Regions from separate parts of the Corynebacterium hansenii genome, predicted to be linked through region 2. Evidence: predicted binding sites of a transcription regulator. Region 2 holds the regulator's gene; each other region holds the start of a gene.

Region 1 (3,277 bases), 1.4 Mb from region 2:
CGGGGCGTTCCCCGATCTCGATCTCCCCGAACTTGTCCGCGGCGCGCTTGAGGAAGGCCTCGATCCGCCGGTACCCCGCGGCCGCCTCCTGCAGCGCTTCCTCGGAGTACTCGAGCACCGAGCGGTAGTGGGCGCTGCCCAGGTAGTACCTCAGCTCGACCGGCCGCACCTTCTCCAGGATGTGGGGCACCGACAACACGTTGCCCAGCGATTTCGACATCTTCTCGCCGGACATGGTCACCCAATGGTTGTGCATCCAGTACCGCGCGAACCCGTCGCCGGCGGCGTGCGACTGCGCGATCTCGTTCTCGTGGTGCGGGAACTGCAGATCCAGCCCGCCGCAATGGATGTCGAACTCGCCGCCGAGGTAGTACGTCGCCATCGCGGAGCACTCCAGGTGCCAGCCGGGCCGGCCATCGCCCCACGGGGTCGGCCAGGACGGCTCGCCGGGCTTCGCCGACTTCCACAGCGCGAAATCGTTGGGTCCCCGCTTGCCGGGCGAATCGGGCTCGCCCTGCTCCATTTCCTCGACGCGGTTGCCGGACAGCGAACCGTAGTCGCCGCCCTCCGACGCCGCCCACGCACCGACGTCGAAGTACACGTTGCCGTCGACGTCGTACGCGTAGCCGTTGTCCATCAGCCGCTGCATGTACTCGACCATCTGCGTCACGTGGCCGGTCGCGCGCGGCTCGACGCTCGGCGGCAGCACGCCCAGCTGGTCGTACGCCCAGGTGAACTCGCGCTCGTAGGTGGACACCCACTCCCACCACGGCCGGCCATGCTCGGCGGCCTTGGTCAGGATCTTGTCGTCGATGTCCGTCACGTTGCGCACGAACGCGACGTCGAGCCCCTGCGCCAGCAGCCACCGGCGCAGAATGTCGAACGCGACACCGGAACGCACGTGGCCGATGTGCGGCATCGCCTGCGGGGTGGCCCCACACAGGTAGACGGACGCGTGCCCAGCACGGATGGGCTCGAAGTCTCGCAGCTCACGGGTGGCGGTATCGAAGATTCGGAAGTTCACGCCCCCGAGTGTAGCGGTCGCGTCCGTGCCTCCCGAACGCTTGCGCGGCACATGACCTGGGCCCTCCCCGCCGGACACACCGTTTGTTCACCGGCGGTTCACGGGGCGTTCGATGAGGGTCGTTCACTTCGCATGATTCAGCTATCGGCGCGGGGCAAATGATTCGCTTTACGACGAACATCCGCCCCACTTGCCTCAGGAGCCGCGCCAACAACACGCGATTCGACCACGAATGAACGTTCGATTAACTTTCGGTTCGCTCTTGTTTTCGACTCGCATGGACCCTATGATCGAAGCCGGAGATTCCGGCACGCGCCATGACATGAGGGGGAACGGGCGGCCATGAATGAACGCTTCAGTGCAGTACAGAGGAACAGGACCGGGCTGGCCGCCAGGCCAACCACGAGCATCGGGGAGCTCATCGCATTGACGCGCGCCGTGACGGATGCACTGGTCAAGATCGCCCGCACATGCGAATACCGCTCCCTGTCGGCGGCGGAGCTGATGCAGCTGATGCCGGCACTCAAACGGCTGAAAACCGCGCGCAGGGGGCTCGCCGTCGTGGACGCGCAGGTCACCGCGACCGTGGCGGCGGAGCAGTTGTCCCGGATGACGGGGACCACGCATCCCGATGACTATCTGGTGGAAGAACTGCAGTTGCCGCGCCGCGAGGCGATGTCGCGGGTCCGGGCTTGCGCGTTCATGAGCGGCCATCCCGAACTGAAGGGCCCCGCCCACGCCGCGCTGCGCGCCGGCGACGTGACTTTGCGGGGAATCGCCGATGTGGCGAAGGAGCTGGAATCGCTCGACGAGCGGGCGGAGCGTTCCGCGTCGGATCTGGCGGATGAAGTGATCGCCCGCTCCCCCGCCCACGGACCACACGGTGCCGGCGCATTGTGCAGGCAGCTCGTCAAGGAGCAGAACAGACGATTCCCGCGGGACCCGAATGCGGCGCACGGCAAGAGGAGGCTGACCGTCGGCAAGCAGGACGACGACGGCGGCGCGAAGGTCAGCGGATACCTGGATGCGGCGACGGTGGCACTGCTCGAGGCGTGGCTGCTCGCGCACGGGATCAAGAAGGGCAGCCACGAGGACGGTCGAACCCCGATGCAGCGCAACGCGGATGCGCTGGACCTCGCGTTGCGGACGGCGCATGAGGCGCACCCGAGGGTGAAGGGGAAACCGATGTGCACGGTCGTCGCGGCGTTGAACCTCAAGGATCTCGCGGCGGCGACCGGCGTCGATCCCGCCGCCGGGCGCTCACCGAATGTACGCCCCATTGATCCCACGCGGACGACGGTCAAGGCCGGTTCCGGCGTCGAGCTCGGTTTGATCGACTTGCTCCGGCTCGGGCTTTCCGACTTCATGTACGCCGCCATCATCGACCCGGATGCCCCGGTCGTGGAATCGCAGCTGAAGCTCGGGCGAACCCGGCGGTCGGCGAGTCTCGACCAGCGGATAGCACTTCAGCTTCTCGACGGGACGTGCAGGCACCCGGGATGCAATCGACCGCCGGACGCATGCGACGCGCACCATCTCGTCGCATGGGCCCTGGGCGGGAACACGGACCTGGAAAACCTGACGCTGCTGTGCCGGCGGCACCACTCCGACAACGACGACACCCGCGCCGATCCACGGCGCGGTCACATGACCCCGAGAACCAATCATCCGCGGGGCCTCACGGGATGGGCCCAACCGGTCGCGTCAGACGGGAAGCGGCGGGTGCGTTTCAACGCCGAGCGCGGGGCGGCGGCGTGAGGCCCCGCCATGCGCCGGCGAAACACCCTCGGCGGCGGGGTGCGGCGAAACTACTGCGAGTCGGGCTTCTTCCACACCACGGCGGTGCCGACCGCCGCGACACCTTCGCCGCGACCGGTGAACCCCATGTGGTCCGTCGTCGTCGCGGAGACGCTGACGGGGGCTCCGATGTAACCGGACAGGACCCGCTCGGCCTCTTCGCGGCGCGGCCCCATCTTGGGCCGGTTGCCGATCATCTGGGCCGCGGCATTGCCGATGACGAACCCGTTGTCCTCGAGCAGCTGCCGGCATTCCCGAAGCAGGCGCTCACCGGAGACGTCGTCGTATTCCGGGCGCCCCACCCCGACGAAGCTGCCGAGGTCGCCGAGGCCCGACGCGGACAGCAGCGCATCGACGATCACGTGGGCGACGACGTCGCCGTCGGAGTGCCCCTCGCACCCGTCCTCGCCTTCGAAGAGGAGCCCCGCCATCCAGCAGGGCTTGCCCTCCTGGACC
Region 2 (3,277 bases):
ACGCTCGTGGACGGCGCGAAGGGACTGATCACCGTCGATCCGGACCCGGAGGTCGCGGACGCCGCGGTGGCCGAGGCCGCGCGGATGGCGGAGAAGATCGCGGCATGGTCCGGTCCCGGGCGCACCGCAGACGGCGTGAGCGTGCAGCTGCTGGCCAACGTCGGAGACGGAAACGCCGCACGCATCGCGGCCGAGGGCGATGCGGAGGGCATCGGCCTGTTCCGCACGGAACTGTGCTTCCTGTCCGCCGCGACGGAGCCGACGGTGGAGAACCAGGCCGACATCTACGCCTCGGTGCTCAAGGCGTTCCCGGATTCGAAGATCGTGCTCCGAACGCTGGACGCCGGCTCGGACAAGCCGTTGGCGTTCGCGAACCTCGATCACGAGGACAACCCTGCTCTGGGCGTGCGCGGTCTGCGCATCTCGCGCTCGAGCTCCGGCCTGATGGAGCGCCAGCTCGACGCCATCGCGTTGGCGGGGGAGAAGGCCGGCCGCGGCGAGGGGGCGCCGACGTGGGTGATGGCGCCGATGGTGGCGACGCTGGAGGAGGCCGAGTGGTTCGCGGGCCTGTGCCGCGAGCGCGGCCTCACCCCGGGCGCGATGATCGAGATCCCGGCCGCCGCGCTGATGAGCCACGACCTGATGAAGGTGCTGGACTTCGTGTCCATCGGCACCAACGACCTGACGCAGTACGCGATGGCCGCCGACCGTCTTTCGCCGCACCTGGCATACCTGACGGATCCGTGGCAGCCGGCTGTGCTGCGGCTGATCGACATGACGTGCAAGTCGGGCCGGGACACGGGCACTCCCGTGGGCGTTTGCGGCGAGGCGGCCGCGGATCCGTTGCTGGCCTGCGTGCTCGTGGGCCTCGGCGTGAACTCGCTGTCCGCCGCGGCCACGGCCCTGCCGGGCGTGGGCGCGCAGTTGGCTGAGGTCACCGCCCAACAGTGCGCCGATGCCGCCCGCGTCGCGCTGGATGCGTCGGACGCCGACGGTGCCCGCGCCGCCGTGCGCGAGCTTTTCGGCTTGGAGTAGTGGCGGGCCGCCGGCAATTGTGTCCCGTGACGTTGCGATTGGCTTCTGCGGCGGTTGAGCCGTCCCGCCACCGCAACCCGCTGGGATGCACCGGCTAACCCACCCCGAATGCGCAACCCCACCCGCTGTAACGGGTGGGGTTGCGCATTCGGGGTGGGTTTACGTCAAAGTGCCGTGCATCGACCGGATGGAGGGAGGGCGGGTGCCCGGTGCGGCGATTCTCCGGCTGCCGCCTCCATCGGTGGGCGTCCGCCAGCCCATCAGCCTGCGTTCGTCGCGGGCACCCACCGGCACTGGACCATCCCAGGTCCCGCGATGCCCCAATAGCCGGCGTCCGCAGCCTCACGCGATATGACGGTTAAAGCCGTCGCAGGACGCTGACGACGCGGCCGAGGATGGTCACGCCCGCGTCGACCGGAATTGGCTCGAAGGCCTCGTTGTGGGGGAGCAGCCACTTGCCCGAGCGGTCTTCGTGCCATTCCTTGACGGTGGCCTCGCTGTCGGCCCCGCCGTCGATCATCGCGGCGACGTAATCGCCGTTCTCGGCGGTGTGCTGCGACTTCACCACGACCCAGTCGCCGTCGAAGATGCCCGCGTCGACCATCGATTCGCCGACGACGCGGAGCATGTACAGCTCGCCGGACTCGACGAGCTCGGCGGGCAGCGCCATGTGCTCGTCGATGCTCTGCTCCGCGAGGATCGGGTTGCCGGCCGCGATCTGGCCGACGATGGGGACGTAGGTGGGGGCGGCGGCGCCTTCCGGAACGTCGGGGACGGTGGCCGTCTTCGGCTTCGGACCGGGCTTGCCCGCGTGGGTGTCGAGCTTCTGCTTCAGATCGCGCACGTCCACGGCGCGGGGCTTGTGGGGGTCACGGCGCAGCGCGCCCTTCTTCTCCAGTTCCTTGAGCTGGTACGCCACGGAAGATGTCGAGTTGAGCCCGACGGCGTCGCCGATCTCCCGGATGCTCGGCGGGTACCCGCGCAACGACACCGCGTCCTGGATGACCTCGAGGATCCGCCGCTGGCGATCGGTCAACGCTTGCTTGCTCGGCTGCTTCTTGTCGGCCATGTTTCCACTCCCACTGGGTTAGGTCGTGCTCGATTGCGTCGTGCTCTGGTCGATCGGCCATCGGGACGATCGGGTCTGCGAACCCGTGCCTGCCGTTCGAACACGACACTACACCAAACGACGACGGGGTGGCACAACTGTTCGAAGTTTTCGCCCCCGTGTCTGGACGGGATCCGAACGCGGTGCTATAAATCGAACACAGGAACGCAGTCGAACATCCGTGCAGTGAATTCGGGCGGCATTTTCGAATCCGTTTCGTATCCTGACCGCGGATGACCGGATGGAAGGAACCAACCGATGACCGCCTTTATCGAAGACTACCGCACGTCCACCGTGAACTGGTACAACGACGACTTGGGACTCTACGTCCCGTCGTGGGTCGGGGAGCAGTCGCGCCCCGCGTCGCCGCCGGAGCGCGACCGTGGTAAGGCCTCCGGTGTTCGAACCGGTGCGCCCGCGGATCGAACGCGGGTCCGCACTTCACGTCGGCCCTCCAGTCGTCGCCCGGGCGGTGTTTCCGGGCCCTCGCGGCGTCCGAACACACGGGGAATGAAACTCAATTCGGCGCCCACCCACGGTGTTTCGAACATCGCGCACGTGCGCGACGGGCGTTCGATCGTGCGGGGCCCCGTCCAGGGGGTGCGGCGCAATGCCGTCTCCCTCGCCATCGTCGCCGGCGTGGGCGCCGTGTTCGGGCTCATGCTCCACTTCTCCGGGTTGGGGGCGCCGACCCCCGATGCCCCTCCGGCCCCGACCTACGTCGGCGTCTCCTCCACCGGCGCGAATGGTGCGTCGGACACGGCGGACGCCGCGCTCAAGTAGGGCAGCCGGCGCACCGTCGAGTGGCCTAACGGGCGATTAAGAGGTGGCCGCCCGGCCCCGTATGCTCGTATGCGTGCATTGCCAGTTTTGCCACCATGACCAGACGAAGGTCATCGATTCGCGTCTCATCGACGACGGTATGACCATCCGCCGCCGGCGGGAGTGCCTGGCGTGCGGGAAACGTTTCAGCACCCTCGAACGGTCGCAGCTCATCGTCGTCAAGCGGGACGGCGTCGTGGAGGATTTCAGCCGCGACAAGGTGATCCGCGGCGTGCGACGCGCGTGCCAGGGCCGAGATCTGCCCGAGGCGTCGCTGAAGCTGCTGGCGCAGCAGGTGGAGGAGACCCTTCG
Region 3 (3,277 bases), 470 kb from region 2:
CGCGTTTTGCGGCCGTGTTGTGCGGCGATTTGCCGTGGTCGCGGGCCCTGAGCTTCGCTCATGCCAGTGTACCGATCGGTGCATTTTCGGCCGGGCGCCCGAAAACGTCACAGCGGAGTGCCCTGAACCATCACGGGAGCGGAGGCTCGTCGTCCTCCGATCCCGCCGCCTTCCTCCGGCCGAAGAATCGCCGCATCCGCCGACCCGGCGCGAGCCAACCGAGCGGATGGTGATTTTCGCGGGGCGCCCGCTCCGGATCCACCGACTTCGGCGGAATCCAGCGCACCTTCGGGTTCTCCGGCTCGGCCGCCGGCGGGCCGGAGCTTGACGACGGACCCGCCTTCGTCGTCCACCACCGATTCTCGTCGGCTCTGTCGTCGTCGATCGTGCCGTGCATGACGAAGTCCGCAAGGGTCAGCCCGTCGATGTCGGTCAGGCCGCCGGTTTCCCACCGGTCGATGTGGTGGATGTCGCAGTAGGCCGGCGGCGAGGATGATCCGGGTGCGGTGCTCATGCCCTCCTCGGCGCACAGCGCGAGGTACTGGGCGAGCGACCCGCAGCGCCGCGAACGGCCGAACCACAGGGTCTGCCCCCGGAGGTCCATCACCGACAGGTGGAAATCGCGTGCGTCGGCGTTGCGGACGGCCTCGGATATGGACATCGTCGTGCCCACGTCCGTCAGGGCGGTGCCGGTCATGCGCGCCAACTCGGACACGTGCATGGTGGCCACGATCGACGTCGTGCCGCGTTTGGGGCGCAGGCGTTTGGCCGGGCGGAGGTTCGGCCTGACCGGAGCGCCGCCGGATGCTTCGCCGGGTGCTCCACTGGACGGTCCGCCGGGTGCTCCACTGGACGGTCCGCCTGGTGCTCCACCGGGCGATGATCCGGGTGAGCCATCCGGGGCGGCCGGTGGGGTGCATCCGTCAGATTCACCATCATCCGAGCCTGGCGCCCCGTACCCGGCGGCGATGGCGGCTTCCACGGCGTCGTGCCGGCGCTGGTCGGCGGTGCGGTCGTCGTCGGCGCCGTCGGGAAGCAAATTCCCGGGGCCTGCGTAATCCGCGAACAGCCGCCTCAGGATCGCGCCGAACTCGGGGGTCACGTGGCCGCTGATGCGCGACATGTTGTCCGCGTCCGGCTTCGACAGCCGCACGCTGCGCCGCCGCTGCCGATCCTCGTCGGTGTACGGATCATCGAGGCCGAGCAGCGCCCGCAGCATCGGCCCCAGGTGCTTCAGGTCGTCGACCTGCACCTTGTCCAGCAGGTCGGCGATGTGCGGGTCCGCGACGTGCACGAGCTCCTCGGCCTTGCGCGGCAGCCCGTCGAGCGCCTTGTCGATGATCTCCACCGCATCCGCGCCGACCACGCCCTCCGCGACGCGGCGCCGCACCGCCGGCAGATCATGCTTGGGCGGCGTGTTCTGCGCCTCGGGCCGCTGGAGCCGGTGTGCCGCGGCGATCCTGCGCCGGGCTTCCGCGCGCGACACGTGCGCATTTTCCGTGAACGTCCGCATGACCTTGGGCGTTGGCTTTACGACGCGCCCGTTCGCCGTCGCCGACAGATACTCCGCGTCGACGATCGCGAGTTTGCGGCGCGCGGTCTCGAGTTCGACGTAGAGCTCGTGGCGGGCGTCATCGCCGAGGAGATCCCAGCCGGCGGTCATGGATTCCACCGCCTCGGTGAAGCGGCCGACGGCGGCGCGTAGGTCCGTGGCGCCCGGGACCCCAGGATGTTCCGCAGTCCCCGAAATCCCCGAAGTACCCGGCGGGCGCCCCGTGCCCGACCGGTTGCGTCCACCGCCCCCGTTGGTCATGGGAACAAGATATCGAACGTCCCGGATTGGAATCCGGCAAAAGGCCCCAGGATCGAACAAACGTACGATACGGGTGTGAAAATTTGCTACCGGGGCGGAATCTCGATGATCGGCGCGTTCGAACACCGGGTGTGAAACGGCGGCACCCCCTGCCGGGCCGCGCGCGATCCGAGGGGCCGTCGGAAAGCGAAAGCGGTCGAAAGCAGGGGGCGAACGCCGGGAATGCGGGCGAGAACCTATCGGGCGGAGACGCGGACCTCGTCGGAGGCGTCCGCGGCGTCGCCGGACAATCGGGCCCGGCGCGCCAGCAGCTCGCGGGTGCGGGCGGCCGTGAGGCGGGCGTAATCATCGGCCGGCAGCACATGGTCGCCGGCGGCATCCATGGACAGGGCCAGGGACGAAATGTACCGGGGCGAACCATCCGGAGCGTCGATCGCCGAGCGGACCATGTCCGGGCGCTCGAACGCGATGCCGGTGACGCAGCAGGTCAGCTCGAGGTCGGAAGGGTTGCCGTGTTCGTCGAGGTAGGGGGCTTCGATTCCGTCGTCGACGCGGCGCAGGTACCAGCGGCCACCGGTCAGCAACGCCATGGCGACCGTGCTCGCCACGGCCAGCCCCGCGGCGATCAGGGGCGAGTACGGCTGGACGCCGGCGCCGAAGAGGCCGAAGAACACGGCGATGGACCCGCCGCCGGAGACGACGACCGATGTGACGCCGACGGGATTGACCGCGTGGAGCATGCCGCGCCGGAACTCGGGCCGCCGGGGCGACAACCCCAGCAGATGCTTGTTGAACGTGATGTCCGCCGCCACCGTGAAAATCCACGCGATGGCGAGGTTCGAATAGAACGCCAGCACCGAATTGACCACGGAGAACATGTCGAACTCCATCAACGCCAGCGCGATGGCCAGGTTGAACGCGACGAAGGTGACGCGGCCCGGGTAACGCTTGGTCAGGCGGGTGTAGGCGTTGGTCCAGGCCAGCGAGCCCGAGTACGCGTTGGTGACGTTGATTTTGATCTGCGAGATGACCACCAGCACGACGGCGAGGGTCATCGCCAGCCACGCGGGCATCATTTCGCCGTAGACGACCAGGAATTGGTTGACCGGCTCCTGCGCGTCGCCGGGGGCGCCGCCGAGCATCGACATCAGGTAGATGGCCAGGAACACGCCGATGATCTGCTTCGCGGCGCCGAGGATGACCCACCCCGGGCCGCCGGCGATGACCGACGCCCACCACGACTTGGCGTTCTCGGGCGTCTTCGGCGGCATGAATCGCAGGTAATCGATGTTTTCGGCGATCTGCGCGGTCAGCGCCAGGCACACGCCGGAAGCCAGCATCATCGACGCCACGTTCGCGCCCGAGCCATCCGTGCCGGACCACGACAGGAAGGCGTCCACGGAGTCGGGTTCCCGCCACACCAGGTACAGAAGGGGGATGACCATCATGATCAGCCACAGCGGG

What was found. The regulator LexA, encoded in region 2, represses DNA repair genes until DNA is damaged. The targets are predictions, from matches to a motif close to CGAACANNTGTTCG.
Region 1: the regulator LexA is predicted to act here: its motif matches at 1,254-1,267, upstream of CHAN_RS12130 (HNH endonuclease signature motif containing protein).
Region 3: the regulator LexA is predicted to act here: its motif matches at 1,867-1,880, upstream of CHAN_RS07975 (HNH endonuclease signature motif containing protein).

What each region holds. Positions count from the first base shown of each region.
Region 1 covers NZ_CP047211.1:2,730,402-2,733,678, forward strand. Annotated here, with positions in the region: gene cysS (cysteine--tRNA ligase) at 1-1,024, opposite strand, end outside; gene CHAN_RS12130 (HNH endonuclease signature motif containing protein) at 1,463-2,782, shown strand; gene ispF (2-C-methyl-D-erythritol 2,4-cyclodiphosphate synthase) at 2,833-3,277, opposite strand, start outside.
Region 2 covers NZ_CP047211.1:1,360,239-1,363,515, forward strand. Annotated here, with positions in the region: gene ptsP (phosphoenolpyruvate--protein phosphotransferase) at 1-1,035, shown strand, start outside; gene lexA (transcriptional repressor LexA) at 1,394-2,104, opposite strand; gene CHAN_RS06045 (hypothetical protein) at 2,654-2,926, shown strand; gene nrdR (transcriptional regulator NrdR) at 3,000-3,277, shown strand, end outside.
Region 3 covers NZ_CP047211.1:1,834,936-1,838,212, reverse strand. Annotated here, with positions in the region: gene CHAN_RS07975 (HNH endonuclease signature motif containing protein) at 131-1,813, opposite strand; gene CHAN_RS07970 (purine-cytosine permease family protein) at 2,050-3,277, opposite strand, start outside.